DNA from 3 places in the Paenibacillus sp. T2-29 genome. Region 1 is predicted to be linked to each of the others. Evidence: predicted binding sites of a transcription regulator. Region 1 holds the regulator's gene; each other region holds the start of a gene.
The links. Region 1 encodes Rex, which represses fermentation and respiration genes when NADH is low (regulators of the CRP and FNR family bind a similar motif). Its sites were predicted from a motif close to TTGTGAAATATTTCACAA; they were not measured.

Region 1 (10,401 bases):
GAAACCCGTCTTTTAAGCGAAAAATGTGAGTGTATTAATCCATCTTTCGTAAGGGCGGGATGCACATGTTCCAGCATGTATTCGCAGAAATGAACAGCATGTTAGATGATATCGTGAAGCATTACCCATCAGCCCAGGGCCCCCGCAGACAGGAGCTGCTACAGCACTGGAGTCTGCTGCGGAGAATGAGTGACGGAATTATGGATGAGTGGCTGGCCTTTGAGGAAAAAATGGTTTGCCTGCGTGCAGCCGGCTTTTCCGCAGAGGCCGACATGTCTGACGCTGAGCTGCCTGAAAAGGAGCTACCGGCATTTGACCGGGGGCAGGGGTATTATCGATTACTTATGTACCCGGAGGCAATCCAGCAATTTGAGCAGGTGCTGGAGCATTTTCCGGACAGCTGGCAGAGTCGCATCTATATGGGAATGGCGCATTTTCAACTGGATGATCCAGCAGAGGCTATAAGCCAGTTTCAAAAGGTGCTACACCTGACTGAACAGTCAGGGCTAAAAGCGGTCATCTATAATGCGCTAGGCTGTTTGATGGCAAAGCAGGCAGACGTAAAAGAGGCGCAAAAATATTTTGCTCTCGCGCACCAGTTCGATCCAACGCTGCCCGAGCCACTGCACAATATGCAAGCCTGTTTGTCCGGTGCCGAAAAGCTTCGCTACGACAGTTCCTTGTTGACTTGGATGTAGTTGTCAGACACCGAGTAAGACGATGCATGCTCACCTCCTTAGGCGGTGTGTGCATCGTCTTTTTTGGCTGTCTTAATTTCCAAACAGACAATCTTCTGCTATGCTATTATACAGAGTTATTATTTTTGTATGTGTCATAAGAAAGGATTAAGCTCGAATGAAATTTGCGGTATTGGATTTTGAAACGACAGGCACCCAGTCCGCGGATGACATCATTCAAGTCGGACTTGCAATTATAGATCATGATCACAGCATTTCCCGTGTTTACGGCTCTTATGTAAACCCTGGCAGATCTATTCCACCTTTTATCACCGGATTGACCGGAATTACAGATGATGACGTCAAGGATGCACCTGCACTCGAAGAAATGATGATGGAGCTCGTGCCTATGCTGGACGATGTCGTACTGGTCGGTCATAATGTGGCGTTTGATTTCAATTTTTTGCAAAGCGCTTTGGACCGGTGTGGATATTTACCCTTTAGCGGTAGAATTTTGGATACGATGGATTTTCTGAAAATTATGTTTCCGTCGTTATCTTCTTATCAGTTGGGTTTTGTTTCCTCAGAGTTTGGGCTGGCGCATGACCGCCCTCATCAAGCAGACAGCGACGCGTTGGCTACGGCTGAGGTGTTTTTAAAGTGTCTGGGTGAGCTTCAGGCATTACCTCTGATAACGATACAGCGGCTCAGCGATTTGTTCGCAGAGGAAGACAGTGACCTGGGTTGGTTTCTTGACGGCATACGAGAAGAGAAAGAGCTAGACCCTATTCAGGATTTGGAGAAACATCAGTTTTTTCGTCAGCTTGCGCTTAAAGTGGAAGATTGGACCGAATTGGCTACTCCACGTAGAGAAGATGATCCGAATCCACTCTCAGGCGTTTCCTTTGAGGAGTATATGGATGATGTGCGGGACAATTTGCGTTCATCCTTGAGCCAATATGAGGAGCGCGAGGCGCAAACACAAATGATTGAGGGTGTAAATCAAGCCCTGAGTCAAGATAAGCACTTGTTGATCGAGGCGGGTACAGGAACAGGGAAGTCCCTAGGCTATTTGCTTCCGTCACTGTATCACAGTGTAAAATATGGGCAGAGGGTCACAGTAAGCACACATACCATTAATCTGCAGGAGCAATTGCGAGAGCGTGATATTCCGATGCTGACAAAAGTGATTCCGTTCCCGTTCCGGGCTGCCATTTTTAAGGGTCGGGGGCATTATTTGTGTCTGCGTAAGTTTGAACATAAAATAAACAGAAGAGACTTCGCGACACCAAAGGAAGACTTGATTACAGCGGCTCAAATGATTGTCTGGCTGACTCTGACAGAAACCGGTGATGATGAGGAACTAAACCTGAGCAACCGTGGAGGGGATTTTTGGGAAACAGTAGCTAGTGATTCCGAGTCCTGTCTTGGCCGTTCTTGCCCATGGTTCCGCAAATGCTACTATCATCGTGCACGTCATGAAGCAGGAACAGCGGATGTGGTTATAACGAATCACTCCAAGCTGTTCACCGACGTCAAAGCAAGTCACCAGCTATTGCCCAGCTATGAACATCTGGTCATTGATGAAGCACATCATCTAGAGGAAGTAGCCGGTAAGCACCTGGGCATGCATATGAAATATTTCACACTCGTGCATACGCTGACTCGATTGTTCAAGGACAGTAAGAACGGACAATTGCCTTCGTTACGTCAGCAGTTGGCAAAGTCGGGGCATGAGAAGTCGACGGAATGGGCCTCGACCATTGATCAGCTGTACCCACTCGTGTTAGAGGTTAAGGAAACTTGGGACCTGCTAAGCGATAAGCTGTTTGGTATGTTGCCAGAGCGGTCTGATGCCACACCGGGTGAAACGGGACAATTTTCTTCGCGTCTCAAACCGTCGGCCAAGCCTGCAAAGTGGGATCAAGCGGCGGCGTTGGAAAATCAGCTTTATGTAACGTTGAGTGAAATTTTGCGCAAGGGCGACAAGCTGATGCTGGATGTCAAGGAAGAACACGACGATTATGCGGCGGATAGTCTCATTACAGATATCACGGGTCTGCTTAAGGATTTGGCGGGGATTAGGGAAAATTTGCGCTTCTTTATACGACTCGATGATGAAACAACCGTATATTGGCTCGAAGCGAGTGGGCAATTCCGTAGTAAATCATTGCAATTTTATGCAGTGCCCGTCGATGTGAGCCGCCAGTTGAAAGAAATGTTTTTTGACAAAAAAAGAAGTATTATTTTGACATCTGCTACTTTATCGGTAGATAAGTCGTTTCAGTACATGACCGATCAACTCGGCTTGCAGGAGGCCGCGGATCAAGGACGATTAATGACGTCACAGCTCCCATCACCTTTTAATTACAGGGATCAGGTGTTGCTGGTCATTCCGCGAGACTTTCCGAGTGTGAAGGGCAGTGTAGGGGATGCACATTTTGTAGAGATGCTCGTTAGCTCTCTAGGAGCGACTGCCCAGGCGACGCGGGGGAGAATGCTTGTTCTGTTTACTTCCTATCGGATGCTCCGGCAAGTGTATGAGCCACTTAAAGAGGCGTTAGCATCCAGCGATATTACCGTGTTAGGACAAGGTGTAGACAGTGGGAGTCGGAGCAAGCTAACCCGTCGTTTTCAGGAAGCCAAGGCTTCTGTATTGCTGGGAACCAGCAGCTTCTGGGAAGGCGTCGATATTCCAGGGAAGGCTTTGACTTGTCTGGCCATCGTTCGCTTGCCGTTTCAACCGCCCAATCACCCGTTACTGGAGGCAAAAAGCGAGCTGCTCCAGCAGCAGAAGAAGAACCCATTTATGAAGCTGTCTGTACCACAAGCAGTTATTCGCTTCAAACAGGGATTTGGGCGATTGGTACGTACAGCGAGCGACCACGGAGTCGTTATCGTTTACGATACGCGTGTGATCGAATCCTATTATGGAAAGCACTTTTTGTACTCGTTACCGGGACCAAAAATGGAGCATATGCCATCGGAGCAAATGGTGCCCCGCATCGCCGAATGGCTCCAATCCGCCCCGGAGACAGAGGCACAACGGACGGACACCTAAAGTCCGTTACAATTAGGGGGAGCAAGTATGAAATCAGATAAAATTTCAGAGGCTGTCGTACGGAGATTACCCGTATATTTACGTTATCTGAATGCACTGCACAAACGGGAGGTGGCTACGGTTTCTTCTCAAGAGCTGGGACAGAGGTTAGATTTGAATCCGGCCCAAATTCGTAAAGATCTTGCCTATTTTGGCGATTTTGGTCGGAAGGGTATCGGTTACGATGTTTCTTATCTAATTGAGAAAATACGCCATATTCTGAAAATCGACCAGCAAATTAATGTAGTATTGGTCGGAGCGGGTAATCTGGGTCAAGCCCTATCAAACTATAACGCTTATTTAAAAGACAATATGAAGATTGTGGCGGTATTTGATGCGTTCCCGGATAAGGTTGGGGCCAGAATCAATACCTTAGTCGTTCAGCCGATGGATGAATTGGAAGCGACTGTGAAAGAAAAAAATATCCGAATCGGGATTATTACTGTACCTGATTTTGAGGCACAACACGTAGCTGATAGGCTCATTGAGAGTGGAATTGGAGCGATTTTAAACTTTGCACCTATCATTCTCAAGGCACCGGCTAACATTCGGATACATGCCACAGACTTTACAACTGACTTGCTTAGCCTCGCTTATTATCTGGAGGACGGAAAGGAAGAAGCACAATATGACAGTGAATAAATGGATGATTAAAAACGGTTCTTTTGCCGTGAATGGAACTGAAGCTGGGGTAATCCATGGTTTTATGATTGTGGAGGATAGCCGTATTACTTACATTGGCGAGACTCTGCCTGCGGGTGAGGAAGAGACAGAAGCAATCGATGGTAACGGGTTATTGTTTTTGCCTGGTCTGATTAATACTCATGGTCATGCGGCGATGTCTCTGCTGCGAGGGTATGGAGATGACTTGGCACTTCAAGTGTGGCTTCAGGAAAAAATGTGGCCTATGGAAGCCAAGTTTACATCTACGGATGTTTACTGGGGAACATCCTTGTCAGTGCTGGAAATGCTGAAAGGTGGAACCACAACTTTCCTGGATATGTACGATCATATGGATGAGGTGGCACGTGTAGCTGAAGAGTCGGGCATCCGTGCAAGTTTGATGCGTGGAGCCATTGGACTCTGTTCAGAAGAAGAACAGCGGATCAAGCTGGCTGAGGCCGTGACTTTTGCCCGTAACTGGCATGGAAAAGCAGACGGACGTATCACAACGATGATGTCTCCGCATGCCCCATACACATGCCCGCCAGCGTTTATTGAGAAATTTGTTCAAGCAGCACATGATCTCGATTTACCATTGCATACGCACATGTCCGAGACGATCGCCGAAGTTGAGCAAAACGTACGCGACTACGGTTTGCGTCCAGTTGCACACTTAGATAAGCTTGGCTTTTTCTCCCGCCCTTCACTTGTTGCCCACGGCGTACACTTGAACGACGAAGAGATAGCTTTATTAGCGGAACGAGGTGTGGCGGTTTCACATAATCCAGGCAGCAACTTGAAGCTGGCAAGTGGTGTAGCTAGAGTGCCTGAATTGCTGCGTGCAGGAGTTACTGTTTCTCTTGGAACAGACGGTCCTGCCAGCAATAATAACCTGGATATGTTCGAGGAAATGCGTCTGGCGGCACTCATTCACAAGGGAGTATCTGGCGACCCAACAGCAGTTCCTGCAAATGAAGCACTGCGTCTGGCAACAGAGTATGGTGCAAAGTCGATTGGTTTAAAAGAAGTAGGAGCGCTGGCAGCAGGCAACAAGGCTGACTTTATCGCGCTAGATCTGAATCAGGCCCATTTCTTGCCGCGTACAGATCTTATTTCCCATGCCGTATACTCTGCAAGTGCCAAAGACGTGGCTCATGTGTGGGTAGACGGTCGTCAGGTTGTGAAAAACGGCGAATGCCTGACGATGGACGAGGAACGTATCAAACATGAGGCACAAGCCGCCTTTGAAGGGCTGCTGTCGCGCTAATTCAGGTGTCACATCCCCTTAGAGAGGAAGCACAGGTTTGAAAAATAAGAAGAAATGGATAGCGGTCGCCATTTTGGCCGTAATACTGATCCTGGTCAGCATTTTCTGGTATTATTCCTACGTTACTCAAGACCAGGTGGCTGAGAAAAATGCCGCTATCATTAAGGCCAAGCAATCAGGTGGTCTGGTTAGCACGACTCAGACTTGGAAGTCTGTGTGGGATCAGATTTATTGGGTGGTTCAAGGAAAAAACGCACAGAATGAAAATATAATGGTGTGGGTTCCTTTTCAAAAAATGGAAGGACAACCTAACGTACCTGTCGCAGATCCAAGCGGTGTTCATACCGAGCTGATGAAAAACGGAGTCGACGAGCAAAAAATGACAGCGATAATTCAGCAGCAACTTCCAAATGCAAAAATTGTAAGGCTCCAACCGAGTGTGTTCAATGGCGAATATGTATGGCAACTGTTTTACGATGATGAAAGCCATCATAACTATACCTTTTACCGTTTCTCAGATGGAGCATCGACGGGGATAAAGTATACTTTGCCCAATAATTAGAGTGATGTAGGGAGTGGCTATGGTGATTAGCAGGGTTTGGAGAGTTAGAATCGTTAGGAGCGCAGCGTAGTCCATTTGATCTTATGGTCGTTGTTGCTAAGGGATTCGTTATTATATTAAATATTTCAAGGGTAAAAAAGACGTGAATACGATAAAATTCGTATTTACGTCTTTTTAACTACCTACCCCGCGAGCTTGGCTGTAAGCCAGCGAAGCGCCTTTACTTGCCTACTTAACTAACTGTTATGTGAAAATAAAGGCTTAGACTGAAAAATTGAATCCTAAATTTTCAATTTGATCCTAAGGAATAATAGATGCTTGATTCCATTCAGTGTATATCGCTGGGTCTTCCCTCTTAACATAGTGAATAAAAGGGGCTAAATAACCTATATTTGCAAGACTACTTAGCATTCTTGCCGGATATGGTTGAACTGTCCTATACGAATTCACATGGTCAATCACCTTGATCTGTTCCTCGGGCGTAACGTATACATGGCGCAATGCAGTATCAATCCTAGTAAATCCAACTCGTTTCATTTCATAAAGTATCGTTAACAATCCTTTAGCAAGAAAAAAAGGAAATGATTGTTGGACAGAAAGAAATGCTTTAATGCCTTGTCCCTGAATAAATTCCATTATGATATAGTTTTGACCGACTTCGTAAACTTGGGGAACAAACGATGCGGAGGAAGCTCTAAGGAGGGAGTCAGCCTCCTGCTGAGTATCGAATTCATTAGCATAGACCTTGACACAAGTAGTTGTCGATAGTTGAAAAACTGCACCTTGTGCGCCTGCCCCAAGAAAGGGTAAGCCAGCCGGATTGCACCACTGTACCTCATAGGGAGAACCAGGCCGATGAACGCCAGGGTATACCTGGATATTGAAGACTGTCATACTTTATCACACCCCTCCGAATGACCTTTCCACACTGGAAAATTAGCTTGCAGGAGACTCAGCCAATAGGGAAGATTCTTATTTCGGCTATTTAATGCATACGAGACTGCTGTGATTTCCTCATGAGTAACCCCCCATTCAATTGGCATTACAGCCATAACTTCAAGCAGATCGCCTATAGGCAGCGCTTTGATGTTAGCTATTGCTTTCCCAAATGGATCAGGACCATCCAAAAAGGGAACAAATTTAGCATACAAAGGACCCCAAAACGTGCGATGCATAGAAACTGAACTTAACATCGACTGCACCGTCCAGTTTGGTCCATTGAATATATTGGCATTATCAATCATCCACAGTTTTGGAAACTCCCCCCTAGATACCAAGATATTTTGACCAGATTCTTGCCACAAATAGCGGTCATTGTTATCCAACCAGTGGTCAAATGCAATCATATCAGCGGCCTGAGTAATGTTAATACAACTGGCAAGTTCTACATCTGTAGGATGGTGCGTACAATCAGGAACATATCGGCTACCAAAATGAGGACCATGTCCTAGATTGTACCCTAGGTTTAAGTGTTGAATCCTTAAAGTGTCGTGAATGTAGATAACTTGACTATCGGGAACAGGGAGATTTAATCGCTTTGCTATCCAGCAGGATATCATCTCATTCGCAAGAGCCCGAACTCCCTGAGGATTGCTTGACAGTTTGACTACATATAAATTACCATCGCTGCATTCCATCAAGTGAGGTAAACTCCATCCAATAAGTGGTCTAATATATTTGACGGCCTGAATCATGATCCCTCCTCCTCCAAAGTGGGTCTATTTGATTCTAGTTCTAGTGTATGTCCCTCAGAGAGAGTTGGTATAGATATGATCCTATTGAAGAAGAAGAGCTGCTTCAACCCAATTCTATCCTTGTATTTACGAAACAATTCGGTAGTTAAATTATCGTAGATATCGCCTTGACAAGGTTGTATTGTTTCGGTTGTGATCATTGAATCAACGAACCAGCAAATTACGAGAGAGCAAGTATATCGGACTGGACACAAGCGGATGCTACCCAATTGATTGGAAGCATGTATTATTCAGGGCAATGGTTCTGAGGTAGGTCTTCAATGGTTGTTTTTTAGGTCTGTATTTCTTGTGGTTATGTATGAAGTTTCTTAAAAAAACAGCTTTGCATATTTCAGTCTCATACTTATTTACCGAAAAAACTAACTACTCTCTTTAAGCAAATTCATCTTTATAGCGGGCAGTAGCGGAGTGGAGGATTTGAATCTGGAGAAGCGGAGCGTTCGCCTTTTCCATGGGATTCTAATCCTTAAATGTTTTATACTATCAAGAGAATCCCATGGCAACAGCGATCATAAGATTAAATCCTACACGCAGTGTCTCCCCCTCCTCACCGATAACCAAGGATTTTGGCTAACCCCAACTCCAACTCAACTCCTCCACACATTGCCTTCGATATTAGATTCACGTTATGATATACTATATTTTATAAGTGATAGACAAAAATGATAGAAAAATGAGTTGCTGATCTCTATAAGATCATGCAATTTGGTTGTTTGTTGACATTCGTCCCGTTTCTTCTGGGTTTTACATTTTGAGAGGAGGATGTTGTTTGAAATTGCGTGCAGTTCCTATTGTTGTGGCGGCCGTTTTGGCAGCCTTGTTGATGTTTGGGGGATGGTTCATTTACCGTCAGGTTACAATGCAAAGTCCTCTGGAAAAACTGGTATCTCAATATCCAGGCGTGACAAGCGCTCAAATAGATATTAAACAGGATCAGGTCGTATTGAAACTAGATCTCAAACCGCAGGCGGATGTGGCCGGATTGGTCGATGTGGTTAAGCAAAAAGGGCAATCCATCATTGGCAGCCGTACCATTAAGCTGGATATCGCAGATCGTTCCAATTCAGCACTGAATCAATGGTGGTCTGAGGCTATGTTTCCTGTAGCCGAAGCGATGGAAAATAAAAAGTATACTCAAATTTCATCTACAGTTGAGCAGATGAAAAAGAAAAAAGCAGGTATCAAGGCTGATACAGATATGGATTCAAACAATGTCTATATCCGACTCAGCGAAGGCAATGCGACTAAGTTTATCGTTTTGCCACGTCAATCTCAGCAAATGGGGGTATGGCCTAATGCCTAGATGGATCAAGGAAATATTAATCGGTATTGTGCCGGTGACCATTATATTTCTCGTTTTTATTGGGGTGAATATTATCCCTCTTCTGGTTGCGGGCGTGATGCTCAGCGGCTTGTTAATGCTCATGCATGCTCGTGGCGGCTTGGCCGTAGGTGCCGGGCAAGAGCGCAAACGTAAAAAAAATGGTCCGGACAAGCTGACTTTTGAGGAAATTGGTGGACAAGAAAGCGCTAAACAGGAATTGCGTGAAGCCTTGGATTTTTTGAATCGGCATGATGAAATTTCCAAATTTGGTATTCGTCCATTGAAAGGCGTTTTGCTTACAGGCCCTCCGGGAACAGGAAAAACGCTGATGGCGAAAGCAGCTGCACACTACACCAATTCTGTGTTTGTTGCAGCTTCAGGCAGTGAATTTGTTGAAATGTACGTGGGTGTCGGTGCAGGTCGTGTCCGTGAGTTGTTTCGGGAGGCTCGCACTCGTGCAGCCAAGGAAAAGAAAGAAAATGCAATTATTTTTATTGACGAGATTGATGTTATTGGTGGTAAGCGTGAGGGTGGACAGCAACGAGAATATGATCAGACTTTGAATCAGTTGCTGACAGAAATGGATGGCATTTATTCGGCAGATACACCGCGGATATTACTTATTGCGGCAACAAACCGTAAAGAAATGCTGGACAGCGCCTTAACGCGTCCGGGACGCTTTGACCGCCATATTCAAGTAGACTTGCCTGATAAGAAGGGCCGTCTTCATATCCTTAAAATTCATGCCAAAAACAAACCGATTCAGGAAGATGCTAATTTGGACAAAATCGCTGAGGAGTCTTACGGTTTTTCCGGTGCACAGTTGGAGAGCGTCATGAATGAAGCGGCCATCTATGCAATGAGACAGGATCGTCAAATGATTGCGCAGAGTCATCTATCCATGGCGATTGACAAGGTGATGATGGGTGAAAAAACAGACCGAGAATCAACATTGGAAGAGAAAAAACGTGTAGCGATTCACGAGCTGGGACATGCTATTATGGCTGAAATCGTCCGTCCCGGTAGCGTAAGTCAAGTAGCGCTCAGCCCGCGT
Region 2 (10,401 bases), on a different contig from region 1:
TGGACGGGTGTGGGAAGCTTTTTGGGTGTGATTACGGAAACTGTGCTTGCGATCGCTACGGTTCCGTTCATTCTGTTCTATTTGCTGAAAGATGGACACAAGCTGCCGCAGTGGATTCTAAAAATGCTTCCACCTATGTTTCGTAAAGAGACAGATCGTATCATGACCGAAATGAATCATCAGGTCAGCTCGTATATTCGTGGACAGATTATTGTCAGCTTCTGTATTGGAGTGCTGCTGTATATTGGTTATCTGATTATTGGATTAGACTACTCTTTGACACTTGCGGTCATTGCGTCCTTTACGAGCGTGGTTCCCTACTTAGGTCCTGTAATTGCCATTACACCCGCGTTAATCGTAGCTATAGTTACCTCACCGATCATGCTGCTCAAAATGGTTATCGTATGGACAGTCGTACAGCTTATTGAGGGTAAATTTATTTCACCACAAATTATGGGTAAATCTCTTCGAGTACATCCGATCACGATCATCTTTGTTATTTTGACAGCTGGCAATTTGTTTGGTGTGGTAGGAATTGTACTGGCGGTTCCAGGTTATGCCGTCTTGAAAGTAATCGTGACCCATCTGTTTAGTTTTTTTCAAAAGCGTTCACATCTTTATGAAGCAGATAAAGTAAAGTAAAAAGCAAGTCTCTATAAAAAGTAAACATGGCTAAATATGTGCGGTAAATCTGCTATTTTGCCCCTCTTGGTTAACTGTGGCTTTACGTGCTATAATTAATGCCTATTCGTATTCCAAAATAGAAAGGTCAGACTTTTTATGATAAAACTCAGCATTCTTGACCAATCTCCGGTATCGAAAGGCATGACGCATGCACAGGCATTACAAAAGACTGCTGAGCTTGCTATAGAGGCGGAACGTCTGGGTTATCATCGCTTCTGGGTATCCGAGCATCATGCAGCCTCTAACCTTGCAGGCTCCAGCCCGGAGGTATTGATTTCACACCTGGCTGCCCGTACCTCTACCATTCGAGTGGGGTCGGGTGGTGTGATGCTGCCTCATTACAGCGCTTATAAAGTAGCGGAAAACTTCCGGGTACTGGAGGGATTGTATCCAGGACGCATTGATCTGGGTCTGGGGCGAGCACCTGGAGGAATGCCGATTGCTACCAGAGCTTTGCAGGAGGGGAAAATGCGGGGCGGTGTTGATCTGTACCCCGAGCAGCTGGATGATCTGCTAGCCTATTTGCACGATAGCACAGGCAACCAGCATCGCTTCGGTTCGCTACAGGCGATGCCGCTCGTAGAGACCGTGCCGGAAATGTGGCTGCTTGGCTCCAGCGGCGATAGCGCAGGTCTGGCCGCCGAGCGTGGCGTAGGCTTTGCGTTCGCGCAGTTTATTAATGGTGAAGGCGGCACAGGTGCTATGAAGGGATATCAGGAAAGCTTCCAGCCTTCCCAGCATAGTGAGCAACCGCGTTCGCTTGTTGCCGTATTTGCGATCTGCGCGGATACCGAAGAGGAGGCCAATCGTTTGGCATCCAGCATGGACTTGTCCCTGGTGCTTTTAGAACAGGGCACGCGTTCCGCAGGGACACCTTCTGTCGAAAAGGCGCTTGCGTATCCGTATACGCCATATGATCGGATGCGCATTCGTGAGAATCGCAAGCGTATGGTGGTCGGTTCACCCGAACAGGTGAAGCGTCAGCTTGAGCAATTATGCAAGGACTATAATGCACAGGAGATCATGGTTGCGAGCATCATTCACGACTTTGATGCCAAAATGAAATCAATACGCCTCATGGCTGAAGCATTTGGACTGTCCTCTGTACAGGCTTAATGCGAATGGCCAGAATTAAAAGATCACAGCTTCAGGGCTGTGATCTTTTTTTGATTTTTTGATGAAATATTGAACGTTTCGCATTGTAAATTAGAAGGAATATGCCAGTTAACACTTGATAATGATTATCAATATCTTTATTATATAAAGATAGAATGAAGTTTTGATGAATGTCGTGCGTTAAGCCCGTGACTATATATATTGGATTAGGGAAAGGGATGATTCCAAATGTTTCGTCTGAAAACGGCAAATCTGGATATTGCTTATGAAGATCGATTGATAGTAGAGGATCTGAACGTAGAAATACCGCAAGGGAAAATCACAGCATTGGTGGGTGCAAATGGCTCCGGTAAGTCGACCATTCTGAAAACGATGGCTCGCATCATGAATCCTAAAGGCGGTAGCGTTCTGTTGGATGGTAAATCCATTCATAAGCAATCCACCCGGGAGGTAGCGAAGCAGTTGGCTATTTTGCCGCAGAATCCGACTGCGCCGGAAGGGTTGACCGTGACGGAACTGGTATCTTACGGACGTTTCCCCTATCAAAAAGGTTTTGGTTCCATGAAAGCGGAAGATCGCAGAATGGTAGAGTGGGCAATACAAGTAACGGGAATGAGCGAATTTCACGATCGTCCGATTGATCAGCTTTCTGGTGGTCAGCGTCAGCGTGCCTGGATTGCTATGGCGCTTGCGCAAGATACGGATATATTGTTTTTGGATGAGCCGACTACATTTTTAGATATGGCGCATCAACTGGAAGTGCTGCATCTGTTAGAGTATCTGAATACTTCGGCAGAACGCACCATTGTTATGGTCGTGCATGACTTGAACCATGCAGCCCGGTATGCTCAGCATATGATTGCGATCAAAAAAGGGAAAGCGAAGGCGGTAGGAGCCCCGACTGAGGTTATGACCCCCGATGTGCTGCGTGAGGTGTTCGGGATCGAGGCGGATATTGTTACTGATCCTCGTACAGGGGTACCACTCTGTCTTCCGTATGCTTTGGCTGGTCAGCCTGCGGTAAACCAAGTAGTAAAGGGAATGAATGTAGAAGAGAAGCAAACGGTGGGTTCTGTTGCCGAGCGGCGTGATGCTAGACCACAAGTAGCAGCAAGAGGTTAGAGCGTCATCAAGTGGCAGCATCAGCGGTAAAGGGTCTGTGGATATTGGCATGTCCGTCACGTTTTGGGTAAAATAGGTTAAGAACCTAACCAAGCGACATGAAGGAGGATGCTGTATGTCTGTCTATTCATATAATGCCGTAACACCAGCCAATCAGGAGGTTTCTCTGGAAACTTACACAGGTAAAGTGCTGGTTATTGCGAATACCGCCAGTAAGTGCGGACTTACCCCGCAATATGGGGATTTGCAGAAGCTTTATGACGAATATAAGGATCGAGGACTCGTTGTTTTAGGCTTCCCTTGCAACCAATTTGGCGGTCAGGAGCCGGGCAGCAGCGAGGAAGCGGCTGAATTTTGCCAATTGAATTACGGGGTTAATTTCCCGGTATTCGCCAAAGTGGATGTGAACGGACCGGATACAGCAGCTCTGTTTGAATATTTGAAGAAGCAGCAGCCTGGAGAACAGGAAGATGGTACAATTCAGTGGAATTTTACGAAATTCATTGTGAATCGTGAAGGTGTGCCTGTGGGGCGCTTTGAGCCTAAGGAGTCACCAGAAGCGATGAAAGCTGCCATTGAACAGTTGTTATAATAGCTTCGTGTAATTCCAAAGTATATGTATAAACAAGGTCTGATTTCCGCCTGTCTCAGGGGAAACAGACCTTTTTTTATTCCCTAAATAAGCATTTGCCTAAGAATTGACGCATCGTGTGAAAGTCTGTTCCAAGGGAATAATCAGGGGGCAGACAGGGAAAACTGAATGGAGCAAAAAAAGATTTCAGCAAACGGCTGATCTCAGACATCCTTACCTTTTTAAATGTGGACAAACTGTGAATATCATAAAAAGCTATTGTAATGTGAAAAATATCACACTATAATAAGCGCATGAAGTGAAATAAATCACAAGAAGTAACGAGTTACCTAAGTGAAAGTATTCACAATTATTATACATTTTATGCCCACACACCAAGGAGGAATTCAACATGAAAGTAGCAGTTATCGGATGTACACACGCAGGTACAGCAGCCATAGTCAACACAGCTAAATGTTATCCAGATGCCGAAATTACGGTTTATGAGCGTAATGACAATATTTCATTTTTATCTTGTGGTATTGCACTGTACGTAGGTGGTGTCGTCAAAGATCCACACGGATTGTTTTATTCGTCCCCAGATCAACTGGCTGATATGGGTGTAGTGACCAAGATGCTTCATGAGGTAACGAGTGTGGATACAGCCGGCAAAACGCTGCATGCACGTAATCTCCAAACAGGTGAGGAATTTACGGACACATTTGATAAATTGATTGTGACTACTGGATCGTGGCCAATTATTCCGAAGCTGGAAGGCATTGAACTTGATCATATTTTGCTCTGCAAGAACTATAATCATTCGAATGAAATCATTGAGAAAGCCCAGCACGTACAGAACATTACAGTCGTCGGAGCCGGATACATTGGTGTTGAACTGGTAGAAGCTTTTCAAATGAACGGTAAGAACGTAACGCTGATCGACAGTGCTGATCGTATATTGAATAAGTATTTAGACCATGAGTATACAGACCGGATTGAGAATTCCCTGAGAGAACATGGCATTAAGCTGGTACTTGGCGAGACAGTAAGTCGTTTTGAGGGGACTAACGGTAAAGTAAGTAAGGTCGTGACCTCCAAAGGAGAGTATGAAACAGAGCTTGTTATACTCTGTATTGGTTTCCGACCTCAAACGGATCTGCTCAAAGGTCAGGTAGATATGTTGCCTAACGGTGCGATCATTGTGGACAATTATATGCAAAGTAGCTGCCCGGATGTGTTTGCAGCAGGCGACAGTTGTGCAATTCGTTATAATCCGACTGGCAAAACAGCTTATATCCCATTGGCGACGAATGCGGTTCGAATGGGGACGCTGGTGGCACGCAATCTGGTACAGCCGACCATTGCCTACATGGGAACACAAGGAACCTCGGGTATCAAAATTTACGAAGATAATATTGCGGGAACAGGAATGACAGAAGCCGCAGCAACCGACGAGGGGATGACTGTAGAAGCTGTAACCATTGAGGACAGCTATCGTCCTGAGTTTATGCCAACCTCTGAAAAGGTATTGCTGAAGGTTGTATATGAGCAGGAGACACGGAGAATTGTTGGGGCGCAAATTATGTCGAAGGTCGATTTGACGCAATCCATTAACACGTTGTCTGTAGCCATTCAAAATCATATGACCATTGACCAGTTGGCTTTTGTCGATTTCTTCTTCCAGCCGCACTATAACAAGCCTTGGAATTTCCTGAACGCGGCAGGTTTGCAAGCATTGCCTACAATATCCGAACGGAACCCAGTTACTGTATAATTCGATTTGTCTGTGACATTGTTCATAAGTTTGTCAACAATCTGAAGCGTACGGATGAATCCTTATAGTACAATATAGAGAGCATAAGGATTAGGGGGAGACTTTATAATGGATTTGTTTTATATCCTTTTTCTTGTAGTTGTTGCAGCCGTCGGTCTGGGCGGAGTTCTTTGGTTCTTGAGAGCTGTTGAAAAGGAAGAATACAATTAAATGTAAAGCGCGTAGTAGCGCAGTAGATGTAATAAAATAGAAAAACAGTCCTTTATCCAAGGGCTGTTTTTTTTATACTTTAGAAAGTGATTTTTTTCACAAACAAAATCACTGATTTTAAATAAAATATAAAAGAAGAATATTTTGTTTAAAAGATATTAAAGGAGCGGGGGCAGATGGCAAGCTATAAACCGGGGCAAATTGCCGAAAAGACGGTGGAAACAGGAGTGGCCAAGGCGAACAACCCGTGGACTGTGGCGGTAGTATTGGGATTTTTAGCAGGTGCATTTATTGCACTCGGGTTTTTGCTGGATATACGCGTTATTGCAAGTGCACCTAAAGAATGGGGAAGCATTGCTACCTTTATTGGAGCTGCGGTGTTCCCTGTAGGTCTGGTGTTAGTTTTGATCGCTGGTGGGGAATTGCTGACCGGCAATATGATGGCAGTGCCTTTGGCGAGATGGGCAGGACGAATTAAGACAGGAGCCATGCTTCGTAATTTGGCGATTATTACGCTCAGTAATTTTGCAGGTGCATTATTTGTTGCATTTTTCTTCGGGCATGTTCTGGGCTTGACCGAAACGGGTCCTTACCTGGATAAAGTGGTGGATATGGCAGGGCATAAGCTGCATGAAAGCTTTTTGCAGTCTTTTATATCAGGTATAGGATGTAACTGGCTCGTAGCACTGGCTGTATGGATGGCTTATAGCACAGACTCCATCGGCGGCAAAATTATGGGAATTTGGTTCCCGACCATGGCCTTTGTTGCTATTGGATTTCAGCACGTTGTAGCCAATATGTTTCTCATTCCGGCGGCTATTTTTGCAGGTCATTTTTCGTGGGCAGAGTATGTTATGAATTTCATTCCGGTCTGGTTGGGGAATTTGGTAGGAGGCAGTCTGTTTGTGGCTGGAGCCTACTGGCTGGCCTATCTGAAAAAAACTCAAACCAACACACATTCCGTGAATGAATCTCAAATTACTCCTTCCGTTGCATCTAATCCGTTGAGTGATCATGCATAATCACGTTACTTTATGAAGCAATGAACAAAGCAAATCCGCCATGACAGGCCCGGGGGAACGAAACCTGTCATGGCGGATTTTTTTGGGAGTGGTCCATGATTTGGCATGGAGGATGAGTGTGCTCTCGTCCATAATGCCTTGATCTCTTTTACCCTGGGTATGTAATGATGAAACAGGATGATAAAAAAATAATTATGATTTTTAAAATCCGTTTTGCTCTAAACAGCAGGCGGATTTTTATATATTTTGGAGAGATGCTGTGTGGTAAAATCCTTCTCTTGCCATAGGCCAAAGCTGTAGATATGATAAGAACAGTGTAATTTTTGGAAACGGCAACGGAAAGGAGCATTAACACCATGGATCATCGCAATAGCGCGCCTCTTGAGGCCACACTTCAACACAACTTACACAGAGGACAGCGGATGACGGAGCAGCAGAACGGTATTTTTCCGGCCGTATGCCCGTTGGATTGCCCGGATACGTGTGGGCTCCTGCTTCACAAGGAAAATGGAAAGATAGTCAAGGTGACTGGTAATCCGGATCATCCCATTACCAAAGGGGCTATATGCAACAAAGTCCGGAATATGACCGAGCGAGTATATGATCCGGATCGGGTGCTTTATCCGTTGAAGCGTGTAGGCGCCAAAGGGGAAGGGAAGTTTGAACGAATTAGCTGGGAGGAGGCGGTCGATACCATTACAGGTCGGTTCAAGGAGTTGATACGTACGGATGGACCAGAATCCATTCTCCCCTACAGCTTCTATGGCAATATGGGTGTATTGAGTGTGGATGGAATGGATCGTCGCTTTTTCAATGCGCTGGGTTCAAGCCAACTGGATCAGACGATTTGCAGTGTGGCTGGGAATGAAGGCTGGGCATCGGTTATGGGATTTAAGGGCGGCACAAGCCCGGAGGACACAGAGGATGCAGAGCTCATTATTGTATGGGGCGGAAACGTCATCAGCACCAACATGCATCAGGTCGTATTGGCTGAGAAAGCACGTAAAAAAGGTGCTAAGGTGGTCGTTATTGATGTTCATTGCAACCGGACGGCGCAATGGGCGGATTGGTTCATTCCCTTATATCCGGGAACGGATACGGCGCTTGCGCTGGGGGTTATGCATGTGCTGTTTGATCAGGGGCTGACAGACGACGAATTTTTACGTCGCTATACCGTAGGTCACGAGGAACTGCGCGAGCATGTTAAGACCTATACACCAGAGCGGGTTTCGCAGATTACCGGCGTGCCGAAAGAGGATATTATCCGTTTGGCGGAAATGTACGGGAAGGCGCGAGCGGCCTATATCAATATCGGAAATGGGCTTCAGCATCATGATAATGGCGGTATGAACGTACGTGCAGTTACATGCTTGCCTGCACTCACTGGACAATGGTTGAAACACGGCGGGGGAGCGTCGCGCTCCAATGGTGCTTATGCCAAGATTAACAGCGCCCATCTGGAGCGTCCTGATCTGCGACAGAACCCGGATGCCCGGGTGATCAACATGAACCGGATTGGAGAGGCGCTGCTACAGAAGGAACAACCGATTAAGGCGTTATTTGTATATTGTAGTAACCCGGTAGTTGTAGCACCCGATTCGGAACGGGTGACGGAGGGATTTGAACGAGAGGATCTGTTTACGGTTGTTCATGACCTGTTCCTTACCGATACGGCCTGCTATGCAGATATTGTGCTGCCTGCTGCGTCTTCTTTTGAAGGAACAGACTTATACAAATCGTACTGGCACCACTATATCCAGATGCAGAAGCCTGTCATTGATCCGCTTGGGGAAAGCAAAAGCAATTATGAGCTATTTAGCCTGCTCGGACAGGCAATGGGCTTTGATGAAGCTGCCTTTACAGAAAGTGAAGAAGATATGATCGCAGGCGCGCTTGATAATCCAACGAACCCTTATCTCAAGGGTGTAACCTTGGATGCCTTAAAAAAGTCGCCTTTTGTAAAGCTTGATATGACGCCAAAGGCTACTTATTTGGAGCGTCTAACTACGCCTTCAGGCAAGATTGAGTTGTATTCGGAAAAAATGAAACAAGCAGGTCTGCCCGCATTGCCCTCCTATGTACCGCTGATTGAAGGGTATGACGGAGAGCATCGGCCGCAAGCGGATGACCGTTTTCCATTGATGTTTGTTTCACCGCCAAACCATAATTTTTTGAATTCTACATTTGCTAATTTGCCCAAGCATCAGCGATTGGAGCGGGAGCCTTTGTTGCAAATTCACCCGGAGGATGCTCAGGCAAGAGACATCGCAGATGGTGATCCGGTTACCGTCTGGAATGACAGGGGAATGTATGAATTGAAAGCCAAGGTTACCGATCTGATGCTGCCCGGCACGGTGATTAGCCAAGGATTATGGTGGAAAGGCAAAGGACGCAGACAGCGTGCCAATGCGTTAACCTCTGACCGGCTGTCGGATATGGGGCAGGGGGCTACTTTTTTCTCAACGGTGGTGAATGTGAAGCGCCAATGAGAATATGCCTTTAATGGCGTCAGGTGCAAAAGGAGAAGCAAAATATATGAAATGGTTGGAGTCTTATCCGAAAGAAGTAAAAGTATTTCTCATTGCCAGCCTGATTAATTCCGCAGGAAGTTCCCTCATGTGGCCGCTCGTTAGCATGTATGTATTCGACGAACTAAACCGTAGTATGGGAGATGCGGGGATTGCGATTTTAGTGCAGTCTTTAGGCGGAATATTTGGTCAAGTGCTGGGCGGAGCCCTTTATCATCGTATTGGAGCCAAGAAACTGATTGTCGGCTCACTGGCCATGAATGCGTTGGGACTTCTCTCGCTTCCATTTACCAGTGGTCATTGGGTAGCTTTTGTCATCATGATGGGCTTTATCGGCTTTTTTAATGTGGTATCTGTGCCTGCGATTCAGGCCTTTGTAGGTTTTCGTTTTGCTGACCGACGTGGAGAGCTGTTTAATATCATTTATGTCGCGAACAATATTGGGGTGGCACTCGGAACGGGACTGAGCGGCGTTCTGGCCGACCTTTCCTATCAGCTCAGCTTTGTGATGAACGGGGTGACTTCTGCGGTATTTGCCGGATTCTTCTGGTCGTATCTAAGCAGGGTAGATCGGGAAGAGGGGGAAGTTCAGCTCAGCAAGTCTGTGATGAAAAGAGAAGAAATACCAGCTCGATTGCTGTTTCGTGATACCAGGCTGTATCTCTTTGTGGGGTTAGGTTCACTTTTTTTGTGGTTCGGTAATTCGATCTGGAATACGGGAGTCTCTCCCTATATTATTGAGCAGGGCTTGCCTAAAACGATGTATGGGCTACTATGGACGTTGAATGGTATTCTTATTTTTGCCGCACAACCTATTATTTTCTGGATCAAACGGCTGTACGCTCATCACGCTTCGGCACAAATGACATGGGCTGGAGGATTTTATTTGGCAGCTTATATTGTCATACTGGGCACACAGAACTATACTGGGATGATATTCGCTATGGTACTGGCGACTCTGGGAGAAATGCTGATCGCACCTGCGGTTCCAGCATTCCTGTCTGATCATGGAGGTCGGGGTGCACCTTTTTACATTGGACTTGTAGGGGGCATTGGCGCAGCCGGACGGGTGATGGGACCTTATATTATGGGGAAGTTATATGATGGCGGTGGGTTACCGCCCACACTTTGGCTGGCATTAGGCGTAGCCATATTATCCATTCTGTTTTTCATTTTGCATAGCTGGTTGAACCGTTTTCGGCATGATTTGGATAATTTGGATACTACTCCTTCTTAGGTGGATGTTCCCAGTCCTTAAGTCCCAATAAAAGTTCAGTAATGAGCTTTTATTATGGTACAATAGGTGACAGCTGGTTGCAGTTATTGCTTCAGGAAAGCCTTCACAGGAAGGATTGAAAGGAATTGTTTACAAGT
Region 3 (10,401 bases), on a different contig from region 1:
CTTACAACCACCTGTCTATGTCTATGTATATACATTTATGTTTACTTTTTTCACCAAAGTTTGTCGTAGTCCGAATTGATCTATATAGTCAAGTTTATCTTAACGTTACCGAAAGTTATACCAACATGCTCAGAATCTTTCGCTTATTCCTGTGTGTTCCGGGTTTGCGTAATTTTTACTTGGTTCGTGAATCTGTGAGCTGGCTATTATGCTTCCTCTTGGGGGAGATGTATGGTTTTCTCTGTTTTAGGGGTATATGACCCCGGGACTGACTTGGCTTATGTACTTCCCTTTGAACTCTGCCTCCTGACTAATGGCGTTCATGGATACTGGTGGGAATCAGCGCTATGTAGTCATCTCTCTTTAGGGTATAACATCTGATTCTCCGAAAGGATGCTTACCAACAAAATGCAGTCAAAAAGATTTAGTATAATCTCTGAAACAAACTGATTGGGACATAACTTGTATTCATTGCTCGTTCAATATAAGGATTGACATCCGCTGTGACTTCCCTATTAAATTCTCTGTGTGCTACATCAAAAAGTGCCTGATCCCCGTTGAAAACATACTTGAAGTCAAGGGGCCAGGCACTTCTATTCTGCTACCAAATCATATATTTCACTTCATGCTAGACTGCTTGGTTGTCCAACACAAAGCTGAAATGTACTGTACTTTTTTTATTTCAGGCCTTCCCATACCCAGTTCTCTACCTCTGGCAAGTCAATGCCTTCTTCGCGAATGAATTGATGATGCTTCTTAACCATTGCATCCATTTCATCCGCAATATTCGCGTACTTTCCAGCGTCAGGTAAGTTTAGAACAGCTTCCTTCACTAAATCAAAACGGTCCATTTGATTCAATACACGCATATCAAATGGTGTCGTAATATCGCCATTTTCACGGTAACCATGTACATGCAGGTTATGGTTGTGATGATCAAAGAACAGATCTTTGATCAGACCTTCGTAACCATGGAAAGCGAATACGACTGGTTTGTCCTTTGTGAAAAATTGATCAAACTCAGCGTCAGATAATCCACGAGGATCTAACTTTTGGCTTCTCAGCTTCAGTAAGTCTACTACGTTGATGTAACGAATCTTCAAATCAGGCAGTTTTTTATGCAAGATAGAGATCGCAGCTAAGCTTTCAATCGTTGGCTCTGTACCGGCAGAAGCGATAACAATATCAGGCTCTCCACCTTGATCTGTACTTGCCCAGTCAATAATCTTTAACCCTTTGTCCACCAATTCCTTCGCTTCATCAGCAGAAAACCATTGTGGGCGTGGGTGTTTGGACGAAACAACCAAATTGATCTTTTGACGATCATTTAAAATGGTGTCAAAAACAGCTAGCAGAGAGTTGGCGTCAGCTGGCAGATACTCACGAATAAATTCTGGTTTCTTATCAGCCAAATGACCTAACAAACCTGGATCTTGGTGTGTATACCCATTATGATCCTGTTGGAAGACCGTTGAAGTAGCTACAACATTCAATGATGGGATGCCTGCACGCCATCCTTGATCCGTTGCTTTACGCAACCATTTGAAGTGTTGAGTGATCATCGAGTCAACCACACGCAGGAAGGCTTCGTAACTTGCGAAGAAACCATGACGGCCTGTTAACACATAACCTTCCAGCAATCCTTCAGCTTGGTGTTCAGACAATTGGGAATCAATGACACGACCATAAGATGACAAGAATTCATCATTAGGCTCAATAATTTGATCCATCCATTGGCGTTTGGTTACTTCAAAAACAGGAGCCAAGCGGTTAGACATCGTTTCATCAGGTCCGAAGATTCTGAAATTGCGATTCTCTTCATTTAATACAACCACATCTTTAACGTATTTGCCCAAAACCGACATATCTTGCGCAATCACTTTACCAGGCGTGGAGTTATCCAGCGCATAGTTACGGAAATCTGGCAATTTCAAGTCTTTAATAAGGTTACCCGCATTCGCAACAGGGTTCATTCCCATGCGTTTCTCGCCTGTAGGCAGAATTTCAGCAATCTCAGCTTTTAAACGACCGTTTTCGTCGAACAATTCCTCTGGTCTATAGCTATTCAGCCATTCTAATAAGGCAGGTGCGTGCTGCATATTTTTTTGATCAACTGGAATTGGAACCTGATGGGCACGGAACGAATTTGTATTCGGCACTCCGTCCCATTCCTTTGGACCCGTCCAGCCTTTAGGTGAACGGAAGATAAGTACTGGCCACGCCGGACGAGTAAGGTCATTATTTTCACGCGCATTCTTCTGGATAGCTTCGATCTTCTCGATGGCAGTATCCAATACTTTCGCCATTTCTGGATGCATGTGATCAGGGTCTTCACCTTCAACAAAAAACGGTTCCCAACCCAAACCTTTAAAGAACGAAGTTAACTCTTCTTTCGATTGGCGAGACATAATCGTTGGGTTACTAATTTTGAAGCCATTTAAGTGCAAGATTGGCAGCACTGCGCCATCCGTGATTGGATTGATAAATCTGTTAGAGAACCACGAAGCGGCTAATGGTCCCGTTTCAGCTTCACCATCCCCAATAACAACAGCCGAAATCAGATTCGGATTATCTAAAATAGCACCTACACCATGAGAAAGGGAATAGCCCAGCTCTCCACCTTCATGGATAGATCCAGGTGTTTCAGGAGCAGCATGCGAAGCAATACCGCCAGGGAACGAAAATTGTTTGAACAGTTTCTTCATGCCTGGGATATCTTGAGTGATTTGCGGATAAATTTCGGTGTAGCTTCCATCAAGATATGAATTTGAAACCATAACTTGGCCGCCGTGACCAGGACCTTCAATGTAAAGCATGTTCAAATCATATTTATTAATAACACGATTAAGATGAGCATAAATAAAGTTTTGGCCTGGAATCGTGCCCCAGTGTCCAATAGGCTTAACCTTTACATCCGAATCTTTCAAAGGTTCTCTCAACAAAGGATTGTCTTTTAAATAAAGCTGACCTACTGAAATGTAGTTGGTTGCACGCCAGTATGCATCAAGTTTTTCCAAATATGTTTTAGACGAGTAATCTTCTAACACGGGTGATAAAGCCATGGTGTCCACTCCCTAGTAATTTTGTTTGTAATTTATTTCCGGAAATTTCATCTACATGTACATCATAACGCTACACTGAATTAATTCAACCTTTTTCACAAGTGATACGGTCCAATTTTGTGAAATTTTGAACATACTATGAAATATAAATTAAAAAGACAGTTAAAAAGCTCTTACATTAAAATATATAGCAGGATAAACCAATAAAATTTGTGATAAATGAAGAGTTTGCAGACTCTAGTCCTTTTTCAAAACCATAAAAAAAAGACCGGAGAATTCTCCAGTCTTTTCGTTAGTGTACCGATACAAAGGTATTAAATTTCAAATATTTGTAATGAAACCGCATATGTGAAAATTCAAATGGCGTGCCGTTATCCAAAAAGAAAACACCCTCCATAATGCCTACCGGTTCATTTTCTTTTAATTGTAGTAGCTTTTGATCATTCTCTTGGGACGGTTCTGCAAAAATGGATAAAAAAGATTTGGTGACGGCCAGGTTCCGCGAGTCTTCCAAATAATTAAAAATGGAACCCTCAATAATCGTCTGATTTAAATCTTGGACAATTTTAATGGGGATGTAGCCCGTTTCAATCATAAAGGGATCGTCATCAAACAGGCGTAAGCGAACAATTTTATAAACAAAATCATGGGTATCCAAGAACAAATCGCGCTGTAGTTCTTCTGTCGGTGGAATGACCTCGAAACTCAATACTTTGATTTTTGGCTTTTTGCCATGCATTTGAAAATTATCAGTAACTCCTAGATTAGAGCCTTCATAGTTAAAGATAGATTCATTTCTTATGTATAAGGGATTAATAAATGTCCCGGAGCCTTGTTTTTTGAAAATAATTCCGACACTCTCCATTTTAGTCAGAGCGCGTTTAATGGAACTACGACTAACCTGGTAAGTCTCACTAAGACTACGTTCATCTGGCAATCTCATATCTGCAAACTTTCCAGCGAAAATTTTCATTTTAAGATCGTCAATAATTTGCTTATAGACAAATTGTGTCATATAGTACTCCTCTTTCAGGTCTTCTATAACTCCATATAGTTTACCATAAACATGTCCATTTCATCTCATGTTTGTTTGTATCTCTTTTACTTTACATCCTTATGCGTAATGCTGCCATGACATATACATCATACCACTGAAAATACCTGCAAAATAGCAAAAATTACAGAACCTCCACCTTAACATCCTCAATATGACCAAGCCTGTTTCGCACCTTGAGGGGTGTTTGACCAGACCAGGCTAAAATCCTTGAATACATTGTTATTATTTATCTTGTTCAAACGTGTTCTAATAAAAATGGTGGGGGGAGATCACATTGGCTATCCGCTACAGCGTCATCATTCCAACCTATAATCGAGCCCAGCAGCTGCTGCTCACACTCGCCTCATTTGAAGCGCAAACCTATTCCAAGCAACTATTCGAAGTGATTGTAGCTGATGACGGCTCTACAGATGGAACGAAAGAAATGGTTGAAGACTTCAAAGCATCCTATCCTCTTATCTATGTGTCACACCCGGAACAACGTGGTCGATCTGCCGTTCGAAATTTGGGACTGCGCCAGGCAAAAGGGATATATATCATTTTCTGCGACGCTGACTTTTTGGTGCTACCTCATTTCATTAAAACCGTGAGTCGTTATCACCGCAAGTATCCCAAATCCGTGCTTTCAGGCATTCCTCACTCGTGGGACGATGCATTTACCCATTATCACCCTGACTTTTCTGTGGAAGAAAAAGAACATTGTCGGAGCATACTTACACAATCAGGCTTATGGAATCCCGACTTTGAAACAGCGAATGAAATTATCCCGATCATCACCCCTCATGATGTCCTGCATCAAACGGGTGCATTGTCTAAAGTCGTTAGCCCCACCAGGGTTCCGCCCAGTACTCAAAAACAATTTGCCTCAACGGACGTAGCTCCCTGGATGATGCTAGTAACTCGTTGTGTAGCCATCAGACGCAACCACTTGATTCGTATTGGAGGTTTCAATGAACGGTTTGTGCTGTACGGACTCGAAGACTGGGACTTGGGCTATAGACTGCATCGCTTAAAAATCCCTTTTTATTGCATCAAAGAGGTGGTCGGATATCATCAGGAACATCCAACCCATCTTAGAGGTAACGTTTTAAATACGGAAAATCTGAGAATCATGTATGAAACTTACGGGTTCAATGACTCCTCGTTAAATTTATTCGCTCTAATTCCTCCATCCGAGGATTTTGAGACCTACAAAAATACGCTGCGCGTATTACGCAGGGGACTCCGTTCTAGGTTAACACGTTCATCGGCTATGTTGTTGAGAAGGACATTACGCATTGCTGCCAAGCAGTTTTATTATCAAAACAACAACCCAGCATACCAGCAAGCATTACGGGTGATAAAAAAGAAAGCAGAGAACCGGAAAAGCCGAGTCGCCCACGTGTTACGAGAAATGCTGGTAAAGTCTGAAAAGCTGTTGGAATAACAAGAGGACGGTAGCACACGAGACACATACCTGGAAGCAGATTCTGTCCTGGATAGATAATGTCGTATATTAGATTAGTCAAATCATAAATATAGGTTAATTGCGGAGGATTTCATTTTCAGGTGGTAACCTATCAAATGAAAAATCCACAATCGAATGAGATTGTGGATTTACGTGACTTCATCTGGATGCAAAACAGCAGCCATTTCATTTACTTTTGTTTATCTGTTAATGTTCTCACTTCAATACGATGCAGGTTTGCCTCGATCTGAGCCCGCTGTGGTTCATACCACTCTGGCAGCATTAATTTCTGCCCCAAAGATTCAGCAGGCTCATCGTTAGCAAATCCCGGTGGATCAGTAGCAATTTCAAACAGTATGCCGCCCGCTTCTCTGAAATATATTGCATTAAAATATTGGCGGTCGATGATTGGAGTTGGCTGATAGCCATAATGCTGAACTGCGCTTCTCCACTCTTCATGTTGCTCGAAATCTTTTGCGCGCCATGCAATGTGATGTACCGTACCTGCTCCACCAAAGCCTAAGCCCATTTTGACGAGCGGAACATCCACAATGTTGCCGATTTCTCCAGCAGATTGATAACGAGCATATTCGGCGTCTTCGTAGATTTTCGTAAATCCGAGTATGCTCTCCAATGCATCCATCGTTTTCTGTGGATTGACGCTAAATAGTACGGCGCCTCCGAACCCTTTAATGGCGTTATCAGCCGAAATGCCATCGTAAGACCAAGTACTGCTCGCTCCCTCCGCACGTTCAACAAGCTCAAGACGTAGGCCCTCATTATCCTCGAATTGAAGATATTGTTCATTAAACCGGCTTGTTTTCGTAACTTGAATACCAAAGCTTTGCAAACGATGCTGCCAAAAATCAAGCGAACCTGGCGGTACCACATACGAGGTTATGCCCACCTGACCACCTCCGATGCGCCCTTTGGGAGTTCCTGGTGCAGGGAAAAAAGTAATGATCGTTCCGGGGCTTCCTGCCTCGTTACCAAAGTACAAGTGGTAAACCTCAGGGGCATCGAAGTTGATGGTTTTCTTCACTAACCGAAGTCCAAGAATACTTGCATAGAAATCGACATTTGACTGCGGATTACCGGCAAAAGCTGTAATATGATGGATACCTGTCGTTTGAAGTGACATATAAAACCCTCCTTTTAATTGTAGAAATCCTTATTTTTCATTATCGTTCAATTTTTAATGATCTAAGTTCATGTATTAATGAAGTATTGCATCAATGGAATATGAACCTGCACCTGTCAACGCAATCCCGATTACGACAGCAATAAGAACCAGTGGATATTCATAGCCATTAGCGGTTGCCCAGATTCCGTTTTGACCATGCACTTTGACAATCGCTCCGAGCATCGCCATCGTAATCAACAGTGCAGCCAGTGGAGTGAGCAGTCCTACAGTAAATAGAGCCCCTCCCAGCAATTCCATCAATCCAGCGGCCACAGCCATCAATACCCCAGGCTTGATCCCGATTGATTCCATCCAACCACCGGTACCTTTTGGACCATAGCCGCCAAACCAGCCAAAAAGCTTCTGAGCCCCGTGCCCCACGAATAGCAATCCAACCACCAAACGTATCAACAACAATCCACTCGCCAACATAAAATCACTCTCCATATTATATTTATTATTTAAAGATTTTTTAATTTAAGATATTAGGCAAAATTAAATTCATGGCTTAACGATTTGCGCCTGTTCTTTTCTTAATTTTTCAGGAGTAACATCATCTCCATTCGGATCATAAATCGTAGCATTCAAAAGTATGCTTTTGATAGAGCCTCGAAAGATTTGAAGGTATTCTTTGCGAAGATCCATTTGTTCCGTTTTTTCAATTTCAGTTAACCCAACTTCTTTTGCTTTTTTTGCCAACTGGTTAATTCTTTCTAAAATCGCAATCATGTGTATACCTCCCTATTCAAAATTTGCTGTTGTTTTATCTTTAATTTATTTATCTTGATATAAAGATATAATATTTTATTGTTCTTGTCAACACTTTATTAAAGAGAGGAGAAAATGAATCCTTGAGTTGCTTCTCCCCCTAATATCAATGCTATCTCCATGCTGGTAATACTGGTATTTTTGTACCATCGCAGTGACCAGATCATCGTAGGTCAATGGATATCCTGATAAGATCGTCTCTTCATCTGGATATCCATCTAGTACGAATGCGAAGCACCCTTCAGTTCAACTGTATACACGTCCCGAATCCAAAACCCAACGGCTTTGAAACAGACTCTTAATCCAGCTCCTGTCCATCATTTTCAATTTGGATATGACCACAATACAGACACTGATGGGTACAGTTTTGTGTCAAGGCCGGCTGTCCCTCGATCTTCACATCACTTTTCCCATTCAGCCACGGCATGGTCAGAACTGGAACACACGGAGCCTTTTTCACGCCATAGATGTCCACCATCTCACTAGCCTGTACAGCCGGATTTAAAGGACTGGAGCAATTTCCAAAAGACTGAATGTTCACTCCTGGAATGTAATCTCCAATGTTCATTTGTGCTTTGTTTTTTACGTAGACACCATGGCTAAAAGGTCTTTTCAAACGGGTAGGTTGTGTGCCATAACTACAACTTAAGATCGCTCCTGCCACGACATAGCTTTTTTTTGCGCCCGTTCCCGGGTTCACTTGGGCTTCTTCCACTTACCCCATCCTCCTTAGTGCTTCCATCTCGACTCTTTGCACTCGAATGCCTGTAAAAGATCGGCGCAGCAGGCTTTCTACCACAGCCAAATGGATATAGATATGAGGTTCGATCAGTCCCTCAATCCGAAAAACAGGGGGCTCTATCTCCCCCTGTCTCAGTATCAAACGCTTCAACGTACCATTGGGATACCATTCCGTTTGTGCGGACAAACAGTCCACCATCGGCGGACGAAGCACCCAGTATACCTCCTGTCTGGCCTGCTGGAAATCGGTAAGGATGGCCGCTTTCCATTTCAGTCCCGGCATATATTTCTCCATTAATACTTTCATCCGATCAGACACCAGGGGTAGGGGAAATTCCAGGAAATCCGGATACACTGTTCGTGGATCGGTATGTACAGCTAAAAAAAGAGGATCATCCTTCTGTTGCTCTCCCTCAGCTTCTGTTAGGATTTTCTCTACTTGCAAAGGAGACAGCGCAGCAGGCTCCACCCGATGTTTTACCCGCTCGTCTATCATCAGTCGAAAATATCTCAATGCAGCCACTCCTTTTTGCTAGCATCATCCCTTACCTGTGTAGACCACTCCAAACCAATGGCTCCTCTACGCTGCTCATCGGTAAAAATGACTCCTTGTACGTTTGCACCCGTAAAATCGGTTCCAATCAAACAAGCCCCTTTAAAGGATGCACCTGCCACATCTGCTCCAACAAAGCAGGCATCCGTTAGATCTGCCCCGTCCAAGGACGCTTTTTGTAGTAACGCCTCTTGAAATATGGCACCCCGCAACTGTGCATCTTGAAAACGGGCCCCCTGCAAGTTCGCCCCTGTGAAATCTACGCCAGCAAAACCCAATGGCTCCCAATCCAATGAAGCATCTGATCCATATCCGGCGTTACCCATAACGACATCCAATATGGCCCCTTTCATCGAGCATCCGCTAAAATTGGCTCCATGAAGCAAGCTGTATGTCAAATCAATTCCATTTAACTGACTTTCCTGCCACACCGTTCCTACCAGGACACAGCCATACAAGCGACTATGTTCCATTCCGATTTGGTGAAAAGCCGTATAGCGGAAATCCAACTGACTATAATCTCCGTCCGACAGTTGAACTTGGGTCAATGCCTGATAGCTGTACGCATGTTCCTCTTTTTCCTCCAACCATGACCGAATCTCATTCGCCTCCATGGCTCTGCGATCTTCTCGATATACCGATACACTATGATCCAAATATTCGCCGACACGAATCTCGAATGTCTCTTCTCGCTCCAGCTCTTGAAACTCCGATAAGTACACCGCCTGTTTCATTGCCGAGCGCACCACATTCACAACGAGCGCATGAATGTGTACCGCTGCTTCCAACATAACCTGCTCCCATTCAAGCTCTGATAGAGAAACTTGCTGCTGCTCTACCTCCCTTCGCAATTGCTGCTGCAAATCGGTCCAGTAGGAATATGCCCAGCTTGTATCCCATTCCAATCGGATCGGCTGTGGATCAAGCATCCATAAAGCATCGGAAGCCTCTACGAGATAAGCAGGCCGTTCTTCCAGCCATGTGGTACGTAGCATAGAGTACGTGATATAACCAATGCTTCCTTTTCTTCCTTGCAGCTGCTCTTGCCGAATGTGCTGGCAATATCCCCGAAACTCTTCGACACAGGCTTGAATCCGTTGCTCCTGCGTTACCTTGAACTTCAGCGCCCAGTCTCTGCGGATGAGAAACCACGCCTGATTCAAAATGGCTTGCCATTGCGGTTCTAACTCATCAATAGACTTCTCCATTTGTACCCAACCACCACCTAAAGCTCTTCATAAATTTATGTCTTCAGGCTGACGCCATTCACCCGCTGCCCTATAGCCTAATTCGACTTCACTTCACTGCCTTTCATGTCCGCTGATCCACTCAATTGAATATGACTGCCATTGCAATCCATACGCAGCTCGCTGCCTGCCGACAAACTCATCGTTTTCCCTGCCGACAAGCTCAGATTGCCACCCGCCGAGATACTTACCTGTTTATTGCTCACAATATGAATACCTTCCTTGTCGTCCAGCTTGATAAAAATAGCACCATCTTTACCCGTCACGACCAGTTCATCCGGTCCCAAACGAATTTCTTTTCCATGAGGCGTTCGCCATATTTTCATCTGCGGATTTGATAGCT

Region 2: a site for Rex is predicted at 5,562-5,579, ahead of ACU1JV_RS12895 (formate/nitrite transporter family protein). Genes of this name have one in related genera too.
Region 3: a site for Rex is predicted at 3,180-3,197, ahead of ACU1JV_RS20645 (phosphoketolase family protein). Genes of this name have one in related genera too.

Annotation. Positions count from the first base shown of each region.
Region 1 is NZ_JBREVE010000001.1:293,087-303,487, reverse strand. Features, by position in the region: gene ACU1JV_RS01810 (tetratricopeptide repeat protein) at 66-698, shown strand; gene dinG (ATP-dependent DNA helicase DinG) at 856-3,738, shown strand; gene ACU1JV_RS01800 (redox-sensing transcriptional repressor Rex) at 3,766-4,419, shown strand; gene ACU1JV_RS01795 (amidohydrolase) at 4,406-5,707, shown strand; gene ACU1JV_RS01790 (cell wall elongation regulator TseB-like domain-containing protein) at 5,745-6,269, shown strand; gene ACU1JV_RS01785 (serine/threonine protein kinase) at 6,570-7,163, opposite strand; gene ACU1JV_RS01780 (HipA family kinase) at 7,160-7,963, opposite strand; gene ACU1JV_RS01775 (hypothetical protein) at 8,793-9,326, shown strand; gene ACU1JV_RS01770 (AAA family ATPase) at 9,319-10,401, shown strand, end outside.
Region 2 is NZ_JBREVE010000004.1:29,505-39,905, reverse strand. Features, by position in the region: gene ACU1JV_RS12920 (AI-2E family transporter) at 1-642, shown strand, start outside; gene ACU1JV_RS12915 (LLM class flavin-dependent oxidoreductase) at 781-1,800, shown strand; gene ACU1JV_RS12910 (ABC transporter ATP-binding protein) at 2,029-2,922, shown strand; gene ACU1JV_RS12905 (glutathione peroxidase) at 3,038-3,514, shown strand; gene ACU1JV_RS12900 (FAD-dependent oxidoreductase) at 3,906-5,267, shown strand; gene ACU1JV_RS12895 (formate/nitrite transporter family protein) at 5,654-6,499, shown strand; gene ACU1JV_RS12890 (molybdopterin-containing oxidoreductase family protein) at 6,856-8,988, shown strand; gene ACU1JV_RS12885 (MFS transporter) at 9,035-10,264, shown strand; gene ACU1JV_RS12880 (GNAT family N-acetyltransferase) at 10,390-10,401, shown strand, end outside.
Region 3 is NZ_JBREVE010000008.1:156,051-166,451, forward strand. Features, by position in the region: gene ACU1JV_RS20645 (phosphoketolase family protein) at 678-3,062, opposite strand; gene ACU1JV_RS20650 (GntR family transcriptional regulator) at 3,355-4,077, opposite strand; gene ACU1JV_RS20655 (glycosyltransferase) at 4,394-5,545, shown strand; gene ACU1JV_RS20660 (ring-cleaving dioxygenase) at 5,757-6,707, opposite strand; gene ACU1JV_RS20665 (DoxX family protein) at 6,783-7,181, opposite strand; gene ACU1JV_RS20670 (DUF896 domain-containing protein) at 7,251-7,478, opposite strand; gene ACU1JV_RS20675 (DUF4280 domain-containing protein) at 7,816-8,232, opposite strand; gene ACU1JV_RS20680 (hypothetical protein) at 8,233-8,754, opposite strand; gene ACU1JV_RS20685 (pentapeptide repeat-containing protein) at 8,769-10,019, opposite strand; gene ACU1JV_RS20690 (hypothetical protein) at 10,097-10,401, opposite strand, start outside.